2 linked regions of the Bryobacter aggregatus MPL3 genome follow. The protein of the gene in region 1 interacts with the protein of each later gene in a pairwise test. Links are inferred from orthologs where the notes say so. Each region holds a gene or a part of one and is shown on either strand. Other genes may lie near its edges.

Evidence for each region.
Region 2: the proteins of acpP (region 1) and M017_RS0117385 interact in binary tests that used the Escherichia coli proteins (3 or more experiments, as listed by UniProt). The link is inferred for Bryobacter aggregatus MPL3 from one-to-one orthologs.

What each region holds. Positions count from the first base shown.
Region 1 is NZ_JNIF01000003.1:1,309,446-1,321,558, forward strand. What follows is about bases 9,288-12,113. They hold acpP (acyl carrier protein), read right to left. Parts: upstream 10,906-12,113; coding sequence 10,669-10,905; downstream 9,288-10,668. Other genes in these bases: M017_RS0106430 (electron transfer flavoprotein subunit beta/FixA family protein), read right to left, coding at 9,288-9,409; fabF (beta-ketoacyl-ACP synthase II), read right to left, coding at 9,412-10,653; M017_RS0106445 (ABC transporter permease), read left to right, coding at 11,223-12,113. Outside these bases: M017_RS0106385 (YggS family pyridoxal phosphate-dependent enzyme), read right to left, coding at 1-502; M017_RS0106390 (hypothetical protein), read left to right, coding at 518-2,011; M017_RS30165 (hypothetical protein), read left to right, coding at 2,029-2,892; M017_RS0106400 (3-ketoacyl-ACP reductase), read left to right, coding at 2,885-3,622; M017_RS0106405 (MFS transporter), read left to right, coding at 3,640-4,914; M017_RS0106410 (oxidoreductase), read left to right, coding at 4,877-6,310; M017_RS0106415 (hypothetical protein), read right to left, coding at 6,267-7,532; M017_RS0106425 (electron transfer flavoprotein subunit alpha/FixB family protein), read right to left, coding at 7,785-8,654; more of M017_RS0106430, read right to left, coding at 8,651-9,287. UniProt on the Escherichia coli protein: Carrier of the growing fatty acid chain in fatty acid biosynthesis.
Region 2 is NZ_JNIF01000003.1:3,753,621-3,765,776, reverse strand. What follows is about bases 8,746-11,614. They hold M017_RS0117385 (acyl-CoA thioesterase), read left to right. Parts: upstream 8,746-9,906; coding sequence 9,907-10,323; downstream 10,324-11,614. Other genes in these bases: M017_RS0117380 (SpoIID/LytB domain-containing protein), read left to right, coding at 10,286-11,614; M017_RS0117390 (M16 family metallopeptidase), read right to left, coding at 8,746-9,864. Also shown: M017_RS0117435 (DinB family protein), read left to right, coding at 1-338; M017_RS0117430 (ThuA domain-containing protein), read left to right, coding at 338-1,192; M017_RS0117425 (hypothetical protein), read left to right, coding at 1,201-2,043; M017_RS0117420 (sensor histidine kinase), read left to right, coding at 2,354-3,523; M017_RS27870 (response regulator), read left to right, coding at 3,504-3,953; M017_RS0117410 (response regulator), read left to right, coding at 3,987-4,478; M017_RS0117405 (sensor histidine kinase), read right to left, coding at 4,462-5,280; M017_RS0117400 (hypothetical protein), read right to left, coding at 5,485-6,276; M017_RS0117395 (M16 family metallopeptidase), read right to left, coding at 6,273-8,348; more of M017_RS0117390, read right to left, coding at 8,359-8,745; more of M017_RS0117380, read left to right, coding at 11,615-12,156.

The sequences.
Region 1 (12,113 bases):
AGGGGCGCGCCGTCTCAGGGTTCTCGTCCCAAGGGGGCATCGTCATCAAACCGCTGAGCTTCAGATTCGGAAGCGCGGCAATCGCGTCGATCAGCGCAGGCAGGTCGGCGGGTGCGCAGCCGTGTTTCGAGGCTTCCTCTGAGAGCTTCACTTCAATGAAGACTTCCTTCTCGCCGTTCAGACGAGCCGCGATCTTTGGTGAATCGATGGTGTGGATGCAACAAAACAGCTCAGAAGCCTTCTTTGTCTTGTTCGACTGGAGATGGCCGATCAGGTGGAAACGCGCGTCCGTGAGGTGCTGGACCAGCGGATACTTGCCCTCAAACTCCTGCACATAGTTCTCGCCGAAGTCGCGTAGACCCAGCGCATAGGCTTCGAGAATGACCTCGGCGGGGAAAATCTTGGTGACAGCAAGCAGCAGCACCTCGTCGCGCTTGCGGCCCGCGCGCTGGCAGGCCAGGGTGAGGCGTTCTTCAACGGTGGAGAGTCGATCCTGGAGCACTACCCAAAGTTTGGCATGGAGCGTGCACAAACATCGGGCATGATTCCGGAACGGATCGCCGAGGCAATTGGAAACTTCATTGCAAGTTGCGAGAGTCCGGCTCTCCTTGCCCCCGGAGAGAAGCCGCTGGCGCTCGCGCGCGATTGTTTTCGCGTCGATATCACCGCCCGTGGCACATGGCTCGAGGCCTGGGATGGGAGCCGGGTGTGGTCGCGCAAGATCCTCAGCGCAGGTGTGCCGATCCGGAAGAGTCTGGAGCTCGAAGCGTTTCGATTTGGGAAAAAGAAAGCGGCGGTTCGGCTGGTGGACGTCGCCGATGCGCGCACCGCGGTGGCAATCGAGAAAACTGGCCGCTCTGCGTTCCGGGAGCAGTTCCGCCTATTTCTGAATCGCAACTTCGGGAACTGGCGCTGGGAGACCTTTCGCAGTGAGGCGAAGCTCGAGGCGTCGCTGTCACCCGTGTTTCCGACTGCGCTCTTGACGCGAGGAACGGAAGCCGTCGCCGCACTCGCGGCGCCCGATCGCGACACCAGCTTTCATGCGCTGACTTTCGCGCTCGTGTGGCTCGACTGGGTGCAGCGCCATCACGGCGAGATTGCGGCGAGCCGTCTACTGCTCTATCTACCTGAAAAATATGCAAGACCGGTGGTCTTGCTGGCTCGGAATCTCCATCCACGGCTGCGGGTGGAGATCTGGCTGTATGCAGCGAACGGCGACGAGTATCTGTTGGACCCGGCAAACTCCGGCAATCTCGAAACGACACTCTTGCCGCGCTATTCCCGGTTGGGGGGACCGGCCTGGTGGGTGTATCTGCTCGGACGCTATCCGGAAGTGGACACCACCGAGGAGAGCGACGGAAGCCTGTCCTACCGGATTCGCGGGCTGGAGATTGGGCGCCTGCGCAGCCCTTCTGGCAATCAGTTGCCGCTTCTCGAATTCGGAGTGCCCAGACGGAAAAAGGCGACAGAGCGCGATGCCCCGGAGATTGTGCGGCAGATCGAGGAAGTCCTGACCCTGCGCCAAGCCGGAGCCAGCAACCAAACGAACCCAATTTACCGGAACGAACCGGAACGATGGCTGGAGGCGGAGGTGCGCCGCCATCTGACTGAAATCGATGCCTGCCTCCAGCCGGATTGGATCTACGGGCAGGCGCTCGGATCGCTGCAGGGCGAGCGTAGCGCCGTCGATCTGCTGGGAATCGACCTCGAGGGCCGTCTGGCGATCCTCGAATTGAAGGCGAGCGAGGATATCCATCTGCCCTTGCAGGCTTTTGATTACTGGCTACGGGTGCGTCACCACCTCGATCACGGAGATTTTCCAGGCTCTGGGTACTTTCCCGGGCTGGAGCTCAGCAGAAACGCTCCCCGCGTGTTTTTAGTCTCACCATCACTCCACTTTCATCCGATGACAGATGCAGTGCTGCAGTGGCTGCCAACCGAGTGTTCGATACTACGTGTGGGGTTAAATGGGCAGTGGCGGCAACGGCTGGACGCTGTACTACGTATGTAAAATTAGGGGTGAGTAACATGAGTTTTCTTCCACAGTTGCGTAAGGCCATCTCGACCTTGAATCCGAGTGAAGTCCGGTCGACCGCCGAGCAGCCGGTGGCGATTCATCTCATTGCCTCCCAGGCCTCGAGCTATACGGCGATGGCCGATTGGCTGCTGCCGCCGGGCATTTCTCCGGCCAAGCGAACCGAAGCCTCGCAGATGATTTATCTGGCTGGCGAGCTGAACAAGCCGCCGCAGTTTGATGTCGAGATCTACGCTGAGGACGCCATTGCTCCGGCCGATGCCTTTATTTTCCGCCGTGATGACCCGAAGAAAGTGGTGCGGCAGATCCTCGACAAGCACGAGCAGTTGGGCCTGCCTCTCGCCCGGCTCTTCCAGCCCTTCCGGGAAGAAGTCTGCACCCGTCTGATCCACAAAGTTTCGCTGGAGAATGCCGGCTTTGCACTCGCCACCGCGTTGCCCAACATCGCGCCGATCCTCGGATTGACCTGGGCGGTAGGCGAATTTGCTTCCGATTCCGTCATTCTGACCATGAATCAGATCCGGTTGACCTTCCTGCTGGGTGCGGCAAACGATCACCGGGTGGGTTATGGCGAGCAACGGACCGAAATCGGCTCGATCATTGCCGGCGCCTTCGGCTGGCGCGCCGTAGCACGCGAACTGGTGGGAAAGATTCCGATGGGCGGTGGGCTCATTCCCAAAGCGGCAGTAGCTTATGCCGGTACTTTTGTTGTCGGCAAGAGTCTTGAGAGATACTACCGATTGGGCTACAAATACACGCGCGGCGAACGCCGCGCGGCGTACGAAGAAGCATTCGAGAAGGGCAAAGTCATCGCTGGCGGCATTCTCGATCGCATCAAATCCCGCAAGAGTGCATAAACAAATCGCTGTCGTCACGGGCGCAAGCCGTGGCATTGGGCGCGGCATCGCGCAGGAACTTTCAAAAACACACCAGGTGATTGCCACCTATCGTGGCAATCGGGAAGCAGCGGAGAGCCTCCGGGCAGAAACCGGAGCCGAAATTCTCCAGAGCGACATTTCCTCTGCCGCTGATCGCGCGGCTCTGGTCGCCTTTGCCGAGCAAAAATTTGGTGGCATCGATCTCTTAGTGAACAATGCCGGAATCGCCCCGCGCGAGCGCCGGGATCTTCTCGATGCGACCGAGGAGAGCTTCGATGAGCTGGTGGGCACCAACCTCAAGGGGCCGCACTTTCTCACCCAAGCCGTTGCCCGCCAGATGGTGGAACGCCGCTCCGGGCGGATCGTCTTTGTCACCTCGCTCTCGGCCTATGCCACCAGCCTGAATCGCTCCGATTACTGCATGAGCAAGGCAGCCCTATCGATGTGCGCCCAAACCTATGCGGCGCGCCTGGCCCCGGAAGGCGTTCTGGTTTTCGAGATCCAGCCAGGCATCATCCGGACCGACATGATCTCGAAGGTCGAGTCGGTGTACGAGGAAAAGATTGCCGCCGGCCTGCTGCCACAGAGGCGCATGGGCGAGGCCTCAGACATCGCAAAAGCAGTGCGCGCCATCGCCGACGGACTGCTCGACTACTGTGCCGGACAGAAGCTGAATGTCGATGGCGGTTTTCACCTGCGCACGCTGTGATACCTTAAACTTTTCCAATGGCTCAAGATACTGCGCAGAAAAGCTTTTACGGCTGGTGGATTGTCGCTCTCGCCTTCCTGACCTTCGGCATTTCGGTGGGGATTCCCTACTACGGCATGCCGTTCTTCTACGACTACTACGAAAAGACTTTCGGGTGGAGCCGCAAGGACATCACGCTCGGCTTTCCAATTGCCGCCACCCTCACCCTCTGGGTGGGGCCGCTGCTGGTGCATCGCTTTAGTCCGCGCAAGCTGCTGATCGCCGGTACCGGGCTGACAGGCCTTGCCTTTGTTGGCTTTGGCACCATGGGCAGTTCGATCTACGTTTATTGGTCCTTCTGGGTGCTATACACGGTGGGCTACATCTTTTCGGGCCCGATTGTCCATCAGGTGATTGTGAGCCAGTGGTTCCGCACCAACCGTGGCAAGGCGATGGCGGTGGTGTATCTGGGCGTTGGCGTGTTTGCGGCTATCTCGCAGAAGTTGATTGCCAAGCCGCTTACAGAGAACTTCGGCTTCCAGCAGGCGCTGGTGGTCATCGGTTGCCTGATGTTGCTGGTTTGGCCGCTCGCCTATTTCGGCATCAAGGACAAGCCGGCGGAGTTGGGCCAGTTTCCGGACGGGGCCGCACAAGCGGCATCCGATCAGAAGGTTGCGCCGAAGAGCTTCCGCTATCTGCTGGGACAACGCTCCTTCTGGCTCCTGCTGGTGGGCAGTTGCTGTTCGATTGGCGCCATCGGTTCGGTCAACCAGCACATGAAGTTCATCTTCAAGGAACAGGGCTTCAGCACGCAGGCGCTGCTGAATGAGACGAGCGCGAACGCGTTGTTCATCATCTCCTTGAGCTCGGTGGCCGGGCGCATGGTGATGGGCTACATGGCCGACCGCTTCCAGAAGAAAGTCGTCATGCTCATCACCTACTTCATCGTTGCCGGCACCATTCCGCTGCTGTTGCTGGTGCGGCCGGAGCAGGAATTCAGCGTCTATCTGTTCTCGATCCTGTTCGGCTTTGGCATGGGCGCCGACTACATGATGATTCCGTTGATGGCGGCAGATCGCTTTGGAGTGAACTCGCTGTTCCGGGCCATGGCAATCATCCTGCCGACAGACACGATTGGGCAAACCTGGTTCCCTTACGGCGTGGCGTGGCTGCGCGAGAACTACGGCGATTATGGTGTAGCCTTAAACGTGGTGTTCGTGATGGCGGCCATTGGTGCAATCGCAATTGCATTGCTCCCCGGACACAAGAAGGAAAATGAGGTACTTCCAATACAAGACGCTCAGCGAGCTTGAAGCTGAAGCGGCGCAGCTCGGCTGCCGAAATACGGCGTTTGTCCACGACAAATCCCGTGTTTCTGAAATTCTCGCCCGTAAAGTTACCGTTGCTGGCCGCGAGATCGGCAACAGCATGTGCATCCATCCGATGGAAGGATGCGACGCAGAGCTGGATGGCACTCCCGGAGAACTGACCGTTCGCCGCTACCAGCGCTTTGCCGAAGGCGGCGCGAAGCTCGTGTGGTTTGAGGCCACTGCGATTCGCAGCGACGGGCGCGCCAACGCGCGGCAGTTGTGGATCACCCGCGAGAACGTTGCGTCTTATCGCAGCATTCTGTCGGAGATCGAAAAGCGCCACAAGGCCACCTGGGGCACGGTGGATGATCTACTCGTGCCGATGCAGTTGACCCATTCCGGCCGTTACTCGTTCCCGCACAAGACCATCGCCTATCACAATCCGCTGATCGACCAGAAGTCGAACACGCCAGCGGACCATCCTGTCATCAGCGACGACGAACTGGAGCGCATGGAGGACGACTACGTCGCCGGCGCGGCCTTGGCCAAAGAGGCCGGCTTCACCTCGCTCGACATGAAAGTGACCCACGGCTATCTGCTTTCAGAGCTGATGGGGGCGAAGCTTCGCGAAGGCCGCTATGGCGGCAGCATCGAGAACCGGACCCGCTTTGCGGTCAACGTCCTTGGCAAGCTGCGCGCCAAGTTTGGCAATCATTTCACGATGACCATGCGCCTGGGCTGCTTTGATAGCGTGCCCTATGTGAAGGATGCCGCGCAAGGCAATATCGGAGTGCCGCTTCCTTACCCCTTGCCCTATCCACACGGCTTTGGCGTCAACCGCGAAGACCCGCTGCAGGAAGATCTGGCCGACGTCAAAGACGCGATCACGATCTACCAGAAGGCGGGTATCGACCTGCTGAATGTCTCGATCGGCTGCCCCTACTACAACCCGCATGTGGGCCGTCCTTTTGAGAAGCCGGACGATGGCAACTACGAGATGCCGGAGCACCCGCTGCTTGGCGTTGAGCGGCACTTCCGCATTGCCGGCGAGTTGCAGCGTAGCTTTCCCGGCCTGCCGATGGTGGGCACCGGCTATAGCTGGTTGCAGATCTATGCGCCCAATGCAGCGGCGGCCAACATCGAGAAAGGCAATATCGCCTTCTTTGGCTATGGCCGGGGCGCGCTCGCCTATCCGCACTTTGCCAAGGACATTCTTGAAAAGGGCGAACTCGATGCGAAGCAGGTTTGCCGCACTGTGACCTTCTGCACCTGGCTGATGCGGCAGAAGCACAACGATCTGGGACAGTTCCCCAGCGGCTGCCCGCCCTACGACAAGGAAGTCTACGGCCCGATCATCAAGGAAGCACGCGAGTTACTTCGGATTCAGGCAGCAAAGTAACCAACCGGACATAAGCGGCCAGTGCCGGGTCTCCGGCACTGGCGAGCTCGGAAAGCTTCGCGGTATCGTTCTTTGCCCAGTCGGCAAAGGATCTGGCGCAGGCGAACCAAAGCTTGGGGTTCTCCTCCTGGAGTTGGCTGTAGGCGACAAAGTGTACCCACTCGCGCACCACGCGGTCTTCAAAGCGATTGCCTTTTAGCCGGGCGGCAAATTTCTGATAGATCGAGACCTTCGCCGTCAGGATCGGCCCGGTCGCCGGGGTTTCCTCCGGCTGAAACTGCTCAATCTCATGCAACATTCCCGTGACGCTGACGTCGTCAATCGGCGCCTGGGCCACCTTGTAGGTGAGCGGGAAACTGGTGATGCGATCAGCCTTGGTGCCCGGATCGACTGTAATCACGCGCGCCGCCTCATAGGGGAGCATGGGTACGCCGCCAATCTTGTCGGCCGTACGATTGAATTCTTCGAGGATGCCCTTGAACTCTTCGGCACGATTGTTGGCGCAGCGCATGCCAGACAAGTTGGTGGTGAGGAAGTTGCGATAGCTCGCCAGCAGCATCCGTCCGGAAGTCACCTGTCTGTCCTCTGCCACTTCGAGGATCGTGGAGTGGAGCCGCGTGAAACGGATGGCGTAGAGGAACTCGCGATCGGAACCGCTCGCTGTACTCAGCAAACGTGTCAGCCGGGGGACGAGCGCATTCTGCTCGACCGGCGGCAACCCGGCAAGCACTTCGATGGCCCGTCCCACCTCCACCGCTGAACGAATGTTGCGTAAGGCAAGCTGGAACTCCGCATCACCGGCCGCGCGAGCGTTGCGGTAGTAGTTTCTGGGGTCGTTGACTTCGGTCTGCTCACAGCTTGCGGGACGGGTGCGTTCGCGTTGGGGAAAGTCGAGAAGCGGGTTGGTCTTCGGATCGTAGTTGTCGCGATAGGCAGTCCAGGCAAGCACGGCAGTTGCCTGATCGTCGCCCGCCAACTGGTAGGCTTCCTCGGCAAGCGCGGTTGCCTGGCCACGGCTGAGCTTCGCTGACGGCATCAGAGCAACGATCACCGCAGCAGAGTAAGGGGCAGGCAGGGCACGCGCGAGAGACAGCCGGTATTCCATTTCTTTCGAGAGCGGTTCGGCTGTCGCGGCAAGTACGAGAAAGACCGCAAGAAGGGGCGCCATGCCGTCATAGTAACGAAAAGCGGCGCCGGCATCGAGGGTGTCTAGAAGCGGCAATTCACTTTTAAGAAGCTCGAGGGATCACCGCCTCCAAAGCCCGAAAACAGTACGAGCGCCGTACGGACATTCAATGGATGCTGCAAGGGAACGACGCCCGGCGAGAGGTACTCCACGGACTGCAATCCTGAAAGTGGATTCTCCGCAGCCTTGGGTTCGGGCCTATAGGTTTGCCACGACTTGCGGGAGTCGCCTCAACTGAAGGCAGGGCAAAGTCCCCCCAGCCGAGGCTGGGCCGGAAGGAGAGGACTTCTAGCTTTTGGCGGCCTTGATAGCTGCGGTGAGGGCGGGCACGACATCAAAGAGGTCGTCGCAGATGCCGTAGTCGGCCACCTCGAAGATCGGCGCGTTCGGGTCTTTGTTGATCGCAACGATGGTCTTGGAGCCCTTCATGCCAACCAGGTGCTGGATGGCGCCCGAGAGGCCGATCGCCAGATACAGCTTGGGCGTAACGGTCTGTCCGGAGCTCCCGACTTGCCGCTCCATCGGCAGCCAGCCGTTGTCGCAGATGGGCCGCGAAGCGGCGATTTCTGCACCGAGCACAGCGGCCAGATCTTCGATAAGGCTGAGATTCTCTTTCTCTTTGATGCCCCGGCCGACGCTGACAATGATCGGCGCGGCGCTGAGATCAACGGCGCGTTGCGCCTCGCGGTAGCGCTCTTCCGGCTTTTGCCGGGAAGTGCCTGCGGCAGGCAGCGTTTCTGTTGGTGCTTGCGCCTCTGCCGGGGCATAAGCTCCGGCCTGCAGGGAGAGGAAAATCGGCTTGCCGATCGGCTCCAGCTCGGCATTCAACTTGCCCTGGAAGAGCTGCCGGGTGGCAAAGAGCTTGGCGCCTTCGACACGCAGACGAATGACGTCGGAAATCAGCGCGCGGTCAAAACGCGTTGCCAGCTTCGGCGCAAAGTCGCGCACCTGGTAGGTGTGCGGAAACAGAATAAGGTCGAAGCTCTTCTCGCGAATGAGCTGCGCGAGAGAGTCCGTGTAATCATCGGCGGTGTAGTTGCGGTCGGGCTCGACCACATGAACCGGAAGCTGGAGCTTCGCACCAAGGTCCCGGGCAGCAGCGAGGGTTTCGAGCGAGATCTTCTGGCCGGCTTCGAGAACTGCAAGGATGCCGCTCATATCACCCGTACCTCGTTTTTCAACTTGTCGACCAATTCGGCGACCGTGTGCAACATCACCGTCTGCTTTGACTTCTGCGGCAGCATCACGCTGACTACCTGATAGGACGGCGTGTTCGCCACACCCAGATCGGCAGGGCTCAGCGACTTCACTTCTTTGGTCTTCGCGCGCTTGATGCCCATCAGCGTCGCGTAGCGCAGCTTCTTGATTCCTGATTGGATGGTGAGTACGGCAGGAAGCGGCATCGAGACATGTTGGAACCAGCCGTCTTCGAGTTCGCGTTTCACCCGTACCGTGGCGCCGTCGATTACCACTTCCATGATGATCGTCGCGTGGGGCAGGCCCAGCAATTCCGCCAGCACCACACCGACTTGGCCCGCGCCGACGTCGTCGGACTGCAAGCCGGTTAGCACCAGGTCTGGTGATTCGGCTTTGGCGGCAGCAGCGAGGAGCTTTGCCACCGAGAGCGTGTCCCAGTTGGCGATGTCTTCCACTTCAATGTGGATTGCCCGGTCTGCACCCTTGGCGAGTGCTTCCCGTATGGTGGAGGAGGCCCGGTCGGGGCCGGCACAAACGGCAATCACTTCACCACCGCCGGCGCTTTCCTTCAACTGCAGCGCTTCTTCAAGCGCATAGGCATCGGGCTCGTTGATTTCGTACTCGAGGCTCGACTCGTCTACCCATTTGCCATCGGTGGAGGCAATGAGTTGGGAGTCGCGAGCCGGCACTTGCTTGATCGCGACGAGGATCTTCATCTTTATTCAGCGTAGCGCTTGAAGATCAGGCAACCGTTGGTGCCGCCGAAGCCGAAGGAATTCGACAAGGCGAGATCGATCTTCATGGGGCGTGCCTGGTTGGGGATGAAATCGAGGTCGCAGCCTTCGGCGGGGTTGTCGAGATGCATCGTGGCGGGCGCGATCTGGTCGCGAATCGCCATCAGCGTAATGCCCGCTTCGAGCGCACCGGCGCCGCCCAACAAATGGCCGGTCATCGCCTTGGTGGAGCTGATTGGCACCTTGTAGGCATATTCACCGAGCGCGGCCTTGAAAGCTCTCGCTTCAATCACGTCGCCAGCAGGGGTCGAGGTGGCGTGGGCATTGATGTAATCGATTGCCGTCGGCTCAAGACCCGCATCCTTCAGAGCATTCAACATGACGCGGCGCGGGCCGTCGCCATCTTCGCTGGGGGAAGCCATGTGATAGGCGTCGCCCGACATTCCGTAACCGACAATCTCACCGAGAATCTTTGCGCCACGGGCCTTTGCCGTCTCCAGGTCCTCGAGCAAGAGAATGCCCGAGCCTTCGCCGATGACAAAGCCGTCGTGATCCCGGTCCCAGGGACGGGAGGCATGTTCGGGGTCGTCATTGCGGGTGGAGAGCGCCTTCATCGAGGCAAAGCCGGCAACGCACAGAGGCGTTACGGTCGCTTCGGCGCCACCGGCGATCATCGCATCGGCATAGCCGTGCTGGATGAGCCGGAAGGAGTCGCCAATAGCGTGTGCGCCAGTGGTGCAGGCAGTAGCGACTGCCGAATTCGGGCCTTTGGCGCCCGTACGGATGGAAACTTGACCGGAGGCAAGGTTCACGATGGAGGCTGGGATGAAGAACGGCGAAACACGGTCGGGGCCGCCTTTGAGCAGCTTTTCGTGTTCACGTTCGATCACCTCGAAGCCGCCGATACCGCTGCCGATGTAAACACCGACGCGTTCTGCGTTCTCGGGAGTGATCTTCAACCCGCTCATCGCAAGCGCCTCATCGGTGGCTGCGATCGCGAAATGCATAAAGCGCCCCATCTTCTTGACTTCTTTTTTGTCAATGAAGGAGGCTGGGTCAAAATCTTTGACTTCGCCGGCAATCCTACAGGCATGCTGGGAGGCATCAAAGCGGGTGATCGGCCCAATGCCGCTCTTTCCCGCCAGAATGGACTTCCAGACTGCTTCCGTTTGATTTCCGACGGAGCAAATTAACCCAATACCAGTGACTACGACACGGCGTGGCAAGGGATGGGGACCAGTCTATTTCTTCTTTTTGGTTTCGATGTAATCGATCGCGGCTTTGACGGTGGTCAGTTTCTCCGCGTCTTCGTCCGGCACGTCGATGCCGAAAGCCTCTTCAAAGGCCATGACCAACTCCACGATGTCGAGCGAATCCGCGCCAAGGTCATCAACGAAACTGGCAGTGTCGTCGACCTGAGCCTCGTCCACGCCAAGCTGCTCAACAATAATCTGTTTTACTTTTTCACGTACGTCCATTGGGTTCGTCTCGATTCTAGCAGAGCTATGCCGTCGGAATGGGAGCAAATCGCAGTACCCGGCCAACCGTGAGCCAGCGGACGTAGCATTTGATTGCTGCGGGTACGCAATCTTTTGAAAAATTTTGCAGACCGTGTAACGAGAGCGCCGAGGATTCCCGACTGTTAGACATATCCCCGTTACGAAGGCGGGTGCCTCAAATATTCACCCCGAAGTTGAGACACCCGCCGACCTTTTTCATCCCACCTTTTGTAGTTTTTTTGTTTCCCAGCCCGAAAATCCACTAAACGATTCCGCGCGGCTTGCGTAATATCTTCATGCACAATCTGCGGTTCGCCCTTCGCACTCTCGCAAAGAGTCCTGTGGTGTCTGTTGTCGCAATCTTCTCCCTGGCGCTTGGCATTGGAGCCAATACCGCGATCTTTTCGGTGTTTGAACAAGTTTTGCTGCGGCCCTTGCCAGTGAGCGCCCCCTCGGAACTCGTAAACATTTCCGCAAATGGACCAAGGAGTGGCAGCAACTCGACCAACAACGCCGGCGGCGGACAGTCGATCTTCAGCTACCCGATGTTCCGCGACCTCGAAAAGCAGCAAACCGTATTCACCGGCATGGCCGCCCATCGTAGCTTTGGCGCGAATCTTGCCTATCAAGGACAAACGGCAAATGTGGATGGAATGCTGGTTTCCGGGTCTTACTTTCCGGTTCTGGGTGTGCAGCCTGCGCTCGGACGCCTCTTCGGCCCTAATGACGATCGCACTCCTGGCGCGCACCCTCTGCTCGTGCTCGATTACTCCTACTGGACCGAAAAGTTCAATCGCAACCCTCAGATTCTGAACCAGCCGATTCTGGTGAATGGAACTCTCATGACCGTCATTGGCGTGAGTCCGGAAGGCTTCCACGGCACAACGCTCGGGTCCTTCCCTCAGGTTTACGCGCCGATCAGCATGCGCGAGGAGCTGTCGCCCGGATGGAAGGGCCTGGACGAACGGCGCAATTACTGGGCCTATCTGTTTGCCCGCCTGAAGCCCGGCGTGAGCCTGAAGCAGGCCGAAGCCGCCTTGCAGGTGCAATTCATGGGGATCATCCGCGAAGTGGACATGCCACTCCAGAAAGGCGCAAGCGAGCGATTCAAGAAGGAGTTCCTCGGCCAGCAGTTGACCCTGACGCCAGGAGAACAGGGGCAAAGCGAGATGTTCCGGCGGGCTTCC
Region 2 (12,156 bases), 2.4 Mb from region 1 along the record:
CCCGCACCTTTGGCCAGTTCGTCGCCCACATTGCCGATGCGAACTACTCCTACTGCACTCCGGTCAGCGGCGGCACCAAGCCAGCCTCCTTTGAGAAGGGCACGATCACCAAGGAAAGTCTGATCGCCGCCTGGAAGGGCGCCAATGCCGAATGCACGAAGGCCTGGTCGATGACCACCGACAAGGTGCTCGCCGAAACCAAGAAGATGGGCACCCGTGAGGTGGTTGCCGCGCAGTTACTCTTTGGCAACATCTCGCATACCAACGAACATTACGGCAACCTTGTGACGCTCATGCGCTTGAACCACCTGGTTCCACCTAGCTCCGAAGGGCGCTAATGCATCCTTTCTCCACATGGACGCGGGGACAGTTTCTACTGTCCCCGCTCTTTGTTTCTGCGGCCCATCCGGCGCCGAAGATTGTTTTTGTTTGTGGAGATCACGAGTATTCCGGAGAGATCACGCTGCCGCTCTTTGCCAAGGAACTCACCGCTCGTTATGGCCTCGATTGCCAGATCCTGCGGAGTTCTCCCGATCAGAACGCGGAAACAAATATTCCAGGGCTCGAAGCGCTCGATTCTGCCAGCCTCGCCATTTTCTTCCTTCGCTGGCGTCAACTTCCACAGTCGCAGCTCGTCTATATCGATCGTTATATTCATTCCCACAAGCCCATCATCGGTTTGCGCACGAGTTCCCACGCGTTCCACTATGCGGCAACCGAAGAGTTGTCGATGTGGAACCGCTGGGCTTCTGATGTTTTCGGCGCGCCACCAGGTTGGGAGGTCGACGGCCACACTCACTACGGCCACCAATCGACAACCAGAGTGAGCCTCAACCCCAAATACAAACGCCACCCCATTCTGCGTGACCTGCCAGCCGAGTTCACCGCCCCTTCCTGGCTCTACAAGGTTGCTCCGAAGTATCCTCCCGATGAGGCGCAAGTTCTGCTTTGGGGAGATGCCATCAACCCGAACAAACCCTCCATCCGCAATCCTGTCGCCTGGACCTGGCGCAACGCTTTCGGCGCCAACGCGTTCTATACCTCGCTCGGACATCCGGGAGACTTCGCGCTCGAACCCTTCCAGCGCCTGCTTGTCAATGCCATCTATTCCTCGCTCGGGAGGAAGCACCCGAAATCCTGGACAGGCCCGATGCCGATTCGGGTCCCTTATCGTGGGATCGTGAAGTCATAGCTTCCTCCATGCTTCGATCCATCCGAATCTCGCGCGCGGACCTGCGCCCCAACCTGTTTGACGAGCTCCCCATCCACTCCTGCAACGCTGTACATCTGAAGCTTGCATCCTCCGATCTAGGGCCACCGCTCCTCTCCTTTCTGTCGGAAGCGACGAAGTACAACGTTGCGGTGCACGCCACCATCCCGCTGCACGAGCTGCAGGGTGCCGAAGATCTCTGCCGTCAGGATGCTCTCGGTCATCGCTTCCCCCAACATCTCTGCCCCTCACAACCTCAGGTGCAAGAGCTCTGGCTGGCCGAATGCCAAACCATCAGCGCCTTCTTTCCCTGGGCCAGCCTTGAGATGGCAGGTCTCGGCTTCTCCGGCAGTCCGGATTTCTATCCGTCCATCTGCTTCTGTGCTGCTTGTATGTACGGCTATGGGGCAACCGGCTTAGTGCTGGAGCAAGTCGCGCGGGAGAACATGGAAGAACCCACCGAGCATCCTCATCCCAGCGTCAACACCTTACTTCTCTGGCGGAGAAGCGTACAGTACGGCATCCTGCGTTTGATTCATGAGGCCGTTCCGAGCCCGCTGTGCCTGAAAACTGCGGCCACAATCCGCTACACCGGCGATCGCAGCAGCCTCAGCTTCCAGGAAGCGCAGGGACTCGCAGCCACATGCCTCGTTTCCTGGACCACAGCGGATCCGCAGAAAAGCCGGGAAGAACGAACCCGGCTCGAATCACTGCCGCGCCCAATGCCGGTCTATGCAGAGCTTCCGTATCCTTCCGATTGGGACGATTCCATGGCTGCGGCCTTTTCAGGAGCAGTATTTTCTTTCTCCGAAGGAACCATCCGCACGGAATAAAAGTCATAGAGTGGGGTGTAGTTCCAGATTCTCGAAGCCAGTTTCAGTACCGATGATCTATCAGTTGGAGGTTGCGGGTCTGAGATACAAATGTGCGCTGGCAGTCAGGGGGCGTTAAAATGCAGGTGATGAGCATTGTGCCTTTGAGTCCGTTCCGGTCTGGCACCTGCCTCGATGCTGTTCGAGTCCCCCGGGAACAGAACCAGATAGGAGTTCCACGCATTGTCTTCCCAGCTCCACCAGTCACATCCCGATACGCCTCTGCCCTACTCCATGTTGCATCTGCTGGACTGGAGTGCGAGAGAGGTTCATGAGCGAGCCCATTCTCTTATTGGTTGTCGATGATCAGAAGGCCAACCGGGATGCACGTACGCGTGTCTTAGAGGAGGGGGGATACTGCACGCAAGAGGCCCCCACCGGCTTAGAGGCCTTGGCCAAGATCCGTGAACTCCATCCGGCGATGGTGCTTCTTGACGTCGATCTTCCGGACATCAGCAGTCTTGAAATTTGCCGCAAGATCAGGAATGCCCCCGAGACCGCCGACACCGTCATCCTCCAGATATCCGCTTCTGCTGTGTCGCCCAGTCAACGCGCCGCCGGTCTGACCAATGGCGCAGATGGCTATCTCATGGAGCCGGTGGATGCTGAAGTCCTTTTGGCTACGGTCAATGCCCTGCTCCGCATGCGGACTGCCGAAAGACGGCTTCACCAGCTCAACGAATCGCTCCACCAATCCAATGAAGCCTTGTCCCGGGCAAACGAAGCACTGTTACGGTCCAACGACGACCTGATGCGATTCTCCTATTCCGCCAGTCACGATCTGCAGGAGCCATTGCGCACGATTCATTGCTTTACCGATCTGTTGAAACGCGACTATCAAGGCCAGCTCGACGATCGCGCCGCGCAGTACCTCTATCACATCCAAAGTGGCGTGGAACGTATGGGAAATTTGATTCGTGGCTTGCTCTCGTTTGCCAGCGTCGCGCACTCCGAAAGCAACGACTGCATCATCGACCTGAAGGTGGTGCTGCAAGCTGCACTGGAAAACCTTGGCCTTGCCATTGCCGAAACAAAGGCGGAAATCACCTGCGAAGAGCTGCCCCTGGTCATTGGCAATGAAGTCTTGTTAACGCAGCTATTCCAGAACCTGCTCAGCAACGCGATTAAATACCGAGGGGCAGAGCGCCCTCTCAAGATTCATATCGGGGTCGAGTGCACCAGGGGGAATTTTGTCTGCTGCTTGATCACGGACAATGGAATTGGGGTCGAGCCACAGTTCCACAACCGGATCTTTGCGCCATTTAGCCGCCTTCAGGAATCTGACGCCGGAGGCTCTGGAATTGGGCTGACCACCTGCCGCCGGATTGTCGAGCGTCTTGGCGGGGCAATCTGGCTCGAAAGCGCTGGCCGGGACCAGGGTTGCACGTTTTACTTCACACTCCGAACCTCAGATGGAAACCATGGACAAGATACAATTTGAAATCGTAGTCACCGAGGACAATCCAGCGGACAGGATGCTGCTTGAAGAAACGCTGCGTTTCCACAACGTGCCTTGCAAGACCCATTGGATGAACAATGGAAGGCAGTTTCTGAACTATGCGAAATTGGCCTGCCAAGAGAATACGCTGCCAGGACCAGATCTGATCATCCTGGACTGGACACTCCCCGATCACGGAAGTGCCGAATTGATTGAAGAGATCCGAAAAAGCCCTCGCTGTGCCAATGCTCCGATCCTGGTGTTTACCTCCGCAATCTCCCCTTCGGACCGGAAGGCTGCTATTGCCGCCGGAGCCACCCGTTTTCTCTCCAAGCCCGCAAGGCTCCAAGAGTATATGGAAATCGGCAAAGAGATTCTTCAACTCCTCAGAGAATACCGGGACAAACCGGTATCCTCCCAGGAGGACCGCTAGTGATTCTCGCCCTGGCGCCCCACGCAGATCATCATGTTCACCTTGCTCTCCGAGTTGGAGAGAAGAATGGAATCCAGTATTATGCCTGATTCAGGACGACTGAGACTCTTGCTTGTCGAGGATAGTCCTGCGGATGTTTTCCTTGTCCGCGAAGCACTCTCCCTCCACTTGCCCCAAGCTGACATCAGCGTAGCCACCGATGGCGAACTGGCATTGCACGCCTTTGAATCGAAGAACGAGGGGGGACCTCATTGTCCCGATCTTCTGTTGCTGGATCTCAATTTGCCCAAACGGACAGGAGCGGAGGTTCTCGCTCGATTCCGCCAGCACTGTACAAACTCGCCCGTCATCGTGATCACATCGTCAGACTCCGCAGCAGACCGGGCCCGGGTTGCCAGCCTGGGAGCCAACTATTACTTCCGCAAACCGTCCAGCTATGACGAATTCATGAAGTTGGGCGAAGTTGCGCGCCGGCTTTGGGAAAACTACTCGCCTGCAGCTTGCCGGGTCACGCCGGAAGTCTAAGTGAAATCGTGGAGCCTTCCGCGTCCGATACAGCCGACATGCCGCCGCCATAACGCTCCACCACTTTGCGCGCCAAGGCGAGGCCCATTCCGTTGTCTGGACCGGCAACCGCGCCGCTTCGAATGAAGGGTGCAAACAAATCATCCGGCTGGTTCCGAACAAAGAGAGCAGAGTTATCGTGGATCTCAACAAGCACCATGTTCGCCAGCCGCGAGGGCGAAGAGATTCGAATGTGGGGCGCATCCTGACTCCGAAATTGCAGGCAGTTCAGAATGATTTCATTCACGACCCGCATGAGATCCCCCTCTTCCAGACGAACCAGCGGAAGCGCACTGCATTCGATCTTCGCCTCGCTCCGGATGACAAGTTCTTCGTTGCGAGTGACGGCGTAATCGACCCCACTGGCGAAGCTGGACCATTCCGTGGTCACAGTGCAGGCCGTTGATTGGCTGAGGTACTTCACCAGCGAAGTGACCGTGACATCCAATCCCGAGGCTTGCTGCCGAATCAAGCCAAACATTTCGATCAGCCTGGGTTCCAGAGTCTGCCCACCCCGCAACTGCACCAGTTCTGCGAGATTTGAAATCGAGACAAGCGGTCCGCGGAGATCGTGGCCCGCTCTACGCCAAAGCAAGGATTCGAGACGGTCTCGCTTCGCTTCTTCACGCAGCAAGAGTGCGAGGATATCGGAGGTGTTTGCAGCGACAGCCCCGGCATCAGGCAGAACTGGCTCTGTAGCGGCAAATCTCAGTTCCAGAACGGCAACCTCTTCGTGATCCGCAGTGCAAGCAACACGAAGCATACGATCCTGAGCGGATTCCAGACACGTATCAGGCCAACAAGCGATCTGTACACCCTGCAATAACAAAACACCAGATAACCCTCGCAGACGCGTGACAGTCCGTTCGAGAATTGCCGGAATAATTGATATAGCACTCCCAATCATGATTTGCCTCTGATATGACTATCGCTGACAAGGAAAGTTTCAATGTTCGTAACGAATTCCCTACTTCACTGGCTTTGCTTTTGGATCCATCTTGGCACCCGGTCCAATCTTGAAATCATTTGCAGATAATCCGGAATTGAAACGAACCTCGTCGGAGTACATTTCGAGGTTCCGTTCTCCATTGCGGCTCCGGGTGATCGCCCAAGGCCACATCTGGCCCTGGCTCTCCCGATACTTCGCATACCGCGTATCCTGTTCATCCCAGCCTTTGTCGACAGGATTCTGCTTCTTGAAATAGCCTCGGACCGGAAGCTTGGTGGAAGCATTCAGATAGATGGCGACTTCCCGATTGTCGGCATCGGTGACATCGACGATCTCAACAGGCTGGTTCTCAAAGACCTCCAGCCCCCGCCGTTCAAAGATGATGCCCTTCTCTTCTGTCCGGCAACGCAAGATGTACATCGGGTTGCGGAGGACGCCCTCTTGCCACTGCTTCACCACATCACTCGGCATGGGCTTGGCCCCGCGAAAGCCAACATCCCAGCCTTTGCCGGCCGCCTCGAAGATGACGTAGTAATCTTCTTTCTTCCCAAAGACCTGCTTGTCGCTCTGCTTGATCCCTGGCTGACTGTCGTCGTAGAAGGTCTCAAACTTGGCGACAGACAGTCCGCTCAGGCGCTCCCGGTAATAACTGTAGGCGCGACCCTTTTCCACCCGGTCGTGCATGTTGAGGAATTTCGATCCTCCCAGAGCCGCCTGAGCTTCCTCAATCAACTTGCGGCCCCGTTCCTGGATCGTATCGGCCCGCACGATCGCAGGTGCAATGCCAGCAACGAAGAATCGGCGTGTCATTCCTTCGCGCTCATGGCGGCCATGCTCAGGCCGGAGTTGATCTTCCATTCCGTTACCGTCATCGTCGTGGCAACCTGTCCATTCTGCGTAATCTTCAACTGCGCGGGCATTTTCAGCCCAGAGACATCCATCAGTCCGACATAGGCCAGTTCCACATTTGCTCCGCCTTCGGCAAAAGTAATCTTGAGCGGCAGCATGGTCTTCGGATCATAGAAATAATGGATGACCGGATGCGCCCCATCCTGAATCTCCAACTCGCCTTCCTTCACTAGGTTGACGCTACGGCCCGCCATGTCGTTGCTCTGCAGAAGAGAAAGATAGTCCCGCTGCATCTGCCCCTTGACCTGAGCCGCAAAGGGACCGGCCAGCGGCTGTTCTCCCTGTGGAGTCTTGAGGAAACCCTTTTCCCCATCGAAGAACGCAATGACCTTGCCAAAGGGAAACGCACTTTCCTGACGGAACACCGCAGGCTTCATCCACATATTGACTTGCTTGACATTCACTTTGTTCCCGCCCATGTTGATCTCGCTATTGATGGACTGGGAATAATCGTTGACTCCCGCAATCGCCGCCTTGCCGCCCACCGCAGCCGCAACCTTGTCGAGAGCAGCCTTCCCTGCTGCCAGTGATTTCTGGTCCGCCTTCGCTGTCTCCACCTTGGGCTGGGGAATTGTCAAATCCAACTTCTTCACTTCGCCGAGCTTGCCCAACTTGGCGGCAAACTTGCCTGTCTGCCCGACCGCAACAATGGTGAACTCTTCTGGCTTGATATATTCCTTCGCCACCCGCAGAATCTCCTGCGGAGTCACCTTCTGGACCGCATCCTTGTATTGGTTGATGAAATCGGCAGGATAGCCGTAATACTGATAGGTCATCATGCGCCCCAGGGTCTTGGACGGCGAGTCGAAATTGAACACAAAGCTATTGGCGACGCGCTGCTTGGCGGCTTCCAGTTCTCCCGGCCCCACCATCTCTTCCCGCATCCGCTTCACTTCCTTGAGCGAAGCCGCAATGGCTTCCTCGGTTGTCTCCGCATTAGTGCTGCCCTGAATCACGAAGGTGCCTTCGTGCAGGTAGCTCGGACGCCAATCGCTCCCAATCGAATATGCAAGACTCGCGTCGCTTCGTACCTTCTGGAACAATCGGCTGGAGAATCCACCGCCCAGAATGTCGGCCATCACATCGAGGACAGGGTAATCTTTGTCGCTCAGCTTGCCGCCCAGTTGGCCGATGCGGAAGAAGGTCTGTTCACTGTCGCTCTTGTCCGCAATGTATACGCCCGCAGCTTTCTGTTTGGTGACGGCGGGGAATGGCGGCACGGCAGGACGTTGCACAGTCCAGTCGGCAAACAGCTTGGTCAACATTGCTTTGACTTCCGCGGTATCGATATCGCCCTGGACAGAGATCATCGCATTGGCCGGAAAGAAGTAACGGTCATGGAAGGCCACCAGATCGGCACGCTTGATATTGGCTAGCGTTGCGTACTCGGTGTTGTCTCCATAGGGAGTCTTCTCGCCATAAATCAGGTTGTTAAACTCGCGGGAAGCCACCCCGTTGGCATCGTCATTGCGCCGGGAAATGCCGCTGCGAGCCTGGGTGAGGGCCAAGTCGAGCTTATCTTGCGGGAAGGCGGGTTCTGTCGTCACTTCTTTGAAGAGACTCATCACCTCGCCCAGATTCTCCTTCAGGCAGTTGAAGCCGACCCGGGCAAACTCAGCACTCACCGACGCCTCGACGCTGGCGGCCATGCTTTCGAGCTTGGCATTCAATTGATCCGGAGTGTTCTTCTTGGTGCCTCCGCTTCGCATCACGGTACTCATGATGTCGGCAAGGCCCGATTTCTCCTGCGGGTCAAACAATTCCCCGGTGCGCAGCAGAATCGATCCGCTCGCCAAGGGCAGTTCATGGTTCTCGAGCACCATGACGCGGATGCCGTTGGGCAGCGTAAACTGCTCCACCTTCGGGAGTTGCACCTGCTTCAGCGGCGGCATCTTCAGTGTCTTGTAGTACGGAAGCACTTGAGCCGACATCAGGCTCGCCAACATGAGGGTTGAGATCGCTAGCTTTTTCATTGTTCCGCTCCTACTTTTTCTGTTCTTCTTTGGCCTGCACAGGCTGTACGGTGGAGCCTACAGTCCGATTCTTTGCAACCAAATACTTCTTGGCTGCCGCCATCACATCTGCCGCCGTCACCTTGTCGAGTTCATCGAGCTGAGTAAACAGCACTCGCCAATCGCCAAACAACGCCTTGGTTGTGGCCATGTTCTGCGCCATGCCGCTGTTCGAATCGAGCCCACGAATCAAGTTGGCCCGAATCTGAGTCTTCACTCGTTTCAACTGCTCTTCAGTCACCGGCTGCGTCTTCATCCGCTCGACAATCTCGTAGGCGGCCTTCTCGCAGTCCTCTGTCGTCTTGCCGGCATTTGGCACCAGGAAGAGCACAAACAAATTCTCCAGCTTGGCGCCCGGGAAATTCGCGATCGCCTGCGCCGCCAGTGCGATCTTTTTATCCTGCACCAGTTCCTTGTACATGACGCTGGTGCGTCCGCTCGAGAGCAGGCTCGATAGAACGTCGAACTTTGTGTCGTCCGGATCGAGAACGCTGGGCCGCTTATAGCCAATGGCGACCACCGGCTGCGACGGACTCTCCACCACCAGCCGCTTCTCTCCTTGTTGCGGCGTCTCCTGCGTGGCTGGCCGCGTCGGCTTCGGCCCTCCCACAAACTTGCCAAAGTACTTTTCCGCCAGCCGCTTCACTTCAACCGGATCCACGTCGCCGGCAATGGCGATCACCAGATTCGACGGCACATAGTAGATCTTGCGGAAGGCAAGAGCATCGGCGAGCCGGTAGCTCTCGATGTCGCTCGGGATGCCCGCCGGACCAGTGCGATAAGGACTGGTCGCAAAAGCCACACTCAACATTTCGTTAATCAGGCGCCCCGTCGGATCGGATTCGATGCGCATCCGGTACTCTTCGCGAATGACACCACGCTCGTTATAAAACTCACGGAAGACCGGGTTGATGAAGCGGTCCGATTCGAGGGCAAACCAGAGTTCCAACTTATTGGCGGGCATCGACATGATATAAGCCGTCTCATCGAGGCTGGTAAACGCGTTCAACCCAACCGCACCGTTCTCTTCGAGGATCTTGGTAAAGCGTTCCTTGTCGACAAAAGTACCCGCCTTCTCGATCGCCTTTTTGAGATTCTCCTCAAGCGTCTTTACCTTGGCGGCATCAGCCTGCCTGCCCTTGCCCCGTTCCGCGGAGAGCGCATCGTAGGCGACTTCCACCTGCGCCATCGCCAGCTTTTCCTGGGGAAAGTTCAAACTGCCGATGGTAGTGGTTCCCTTGAACGCCATGTGCTCAAACATGTGCGCGAGCCCAGCCTGGCCTTTGGGGTCATCCGCGCCCCCGGCATTGATACGGCTGAAAAAGCTCACAACGGGTGCCTGATGCCGCTCATAAATGACAAAGGTCACCCCATTGGCCAATTGAAATTCGGTCACCCGCTTCTCGATATCAGCCAGTTTCTGGCCCCACATCGCCGCAGGCAAGAGTACGGCCAGCGCCAAACTAAGTCTCTTCATGTGTGATCAATTATCCCATGCGCGATAACATTGAGAAACTGGATGCTTGAGAACACCACGCAGGTCCGGGTGCGTTATGCCGAGACCGATCAGATGGGCGTCGTCTACCACGCCAACTACGTTGTTTGGATGGAAGTCGGACGTGTCGAGGCCATGCGCGCGGCAGGCGTGAACTACGCCGAGATGGAGCGGGAGGGCGTGCGTGTCGCCGTGCTGGGAGTGGAAGTCAATTACAAATCCGCCGCTCGCTACGATGACCTGATCGACATCAAAACCACGGTGGTAGAAGTGCAAAGTCGCATGATGCGCATTGAATATGCCATCCTCCGGGCCAGTGACCAGCAGCTCCTGGCCACCGGTGCCACGCGGCATCTGTTCGTCAATTTGGAGATGAAGCCTGTCCGCTGTCCGGAGAAATACTATGCGGTTTTCACTGGCGCTTGTCTGCCTCGCACTTAGCGCTGCTCCTCGCGATCTGAAACCGGACTTCGCCGGGCGATCCGGCTCGGCCCTCCTTTTTGATCTTGAAACCAATGCGTTGGCTGGAGTTTGGAATCTTCCGCGCGCCAACACGACGCCCTTCCGGCCGGGCAGCGTCCTCAAACCATTCACCCTGGCCGCCTACATCGAAGCGGGTCTGTACCGGCAGAGCGACAAGGCCCCCGAACGCCTCGCCTATTCCGACAACGAGTATTTCGACAAGCTCGCCACCCGCATGGACAAGGAAGATCTGACCCGCGGTTACGCCCGCTTCGGACTGAACCAACAAGCCACAACCACCACACTGGCAAATCTGCTCGCCGCCGCACGCCGTCTTATCGCAAGATCGCGAGAAGAGCGGCTGCGTCCTGTCTTCGACGGGATGGAGCAAGCCGTCGAGTACGGCACCGCCCGTCTGGCGGCAGTCTCGTCTACCCAGGTTGCGGGCAAGACCGGCACCATGCGCGACTCCGCCGTTTTTCTCGGTTATGCTCCCGCCTCAAGACCCCGCTACATCCTGTTGATTCATCTGGACTCTGGCTCCGGTGGCGGCGACGCGGCACCCTTCGCCGCCAAAATCTTCGCCAGCCTTTTCTCCACCGCCGCTCCTCCCGATGACCCCAAATCCGTATCGATCCGCCTCTTCTGGCAGAACCCGCCCTCGCGATTGAACCTGAAGCCGGGCCATTACCCCGCAGGCACTCCCATCGAAGCGAATACCAGCCGGCTCAACGCGCCCGGCCCCCTGACCGTCGCCTTGCGCGACGGCCATTATCTCCTCACCACACAGGTGCCGCTCGAAGCCTATGTCGCCGCCGTGCTCGAAGGCGAAGCCGCTGCCTTCCAGCATCCTGCTTCGCTCGAAGCCATGGCAATCGCGGCGCGCACCTACGCCGCGCACTTTCGCGTTCGCAATGCCCGCCGCCACCCCGAGGAGGGGTTCGATTACTGTGACACCACCCATTGCCAGGACGCCCGTTTCACGGCAACCAAACACCAGCCCCTTCTCGATGCCGTGCAAGCGACCGAAGCAGAACTCCTCTGGTTCAACGGACAACCGGCAGCCGCTTACTACCATGCCGATTCCGGCGGCTGGCTCGAAGCATCCTCTGATGCGCCTTATCTCCTCCAACGCCGCGATCCCTGGTGGCAGGACACTCCCGCCTCCCGCTGGACCTGGACCATCAAAGCAACACAACTCGCTCAGGCCTTGAATCTGACCTTCATCACACAGAACTTCCGGGTTCGTGACAAGGACACATCGGGCCGCGCCCGCTCCCTTGATGTCTTTGGTCATCCGGCAGAAGCCGCCAGCTTCCGCATGGCAATAGGCCGCACGATGGGCTGGGAGAAATTGCCCTCACGGCTCTTTGAGGTCAAGCGTGAAGGAGCGATGTTGACCTTCACAGGCCGCGGACGCGGGCATGGAATCGGAATGCCGCAAAATAGCGCCGAAGCCATGGCGGCCAAAGGGAAAACCCGCGAGCAGATCCTGGCGGAGTATTATCCAGGCACCCGGATTTCGCCAGCCGCTTCCGGCTTATCCTGGCGCAGCTTGAAATCCCCCCGCATCACGCTGTACACCACCAATCTCACGCGCGACAAGGCGCTGCTCGCCGAGGCCGACCGGGAACTCCCCCTGCTCGAAGCCCTCACCGGATTTAAGGTCAATCCCACCCTTCGCGTCTTCCCCACCCGGGAGGCCTTTCGCGACGCAACCGGCATCAGCACCAAGGTGCAAGGAGCCACTCGCGGACGCGATATCAAACTGCCTCCCAATCCATCCCTTGCCACGCTGCGGCACGAACTGCT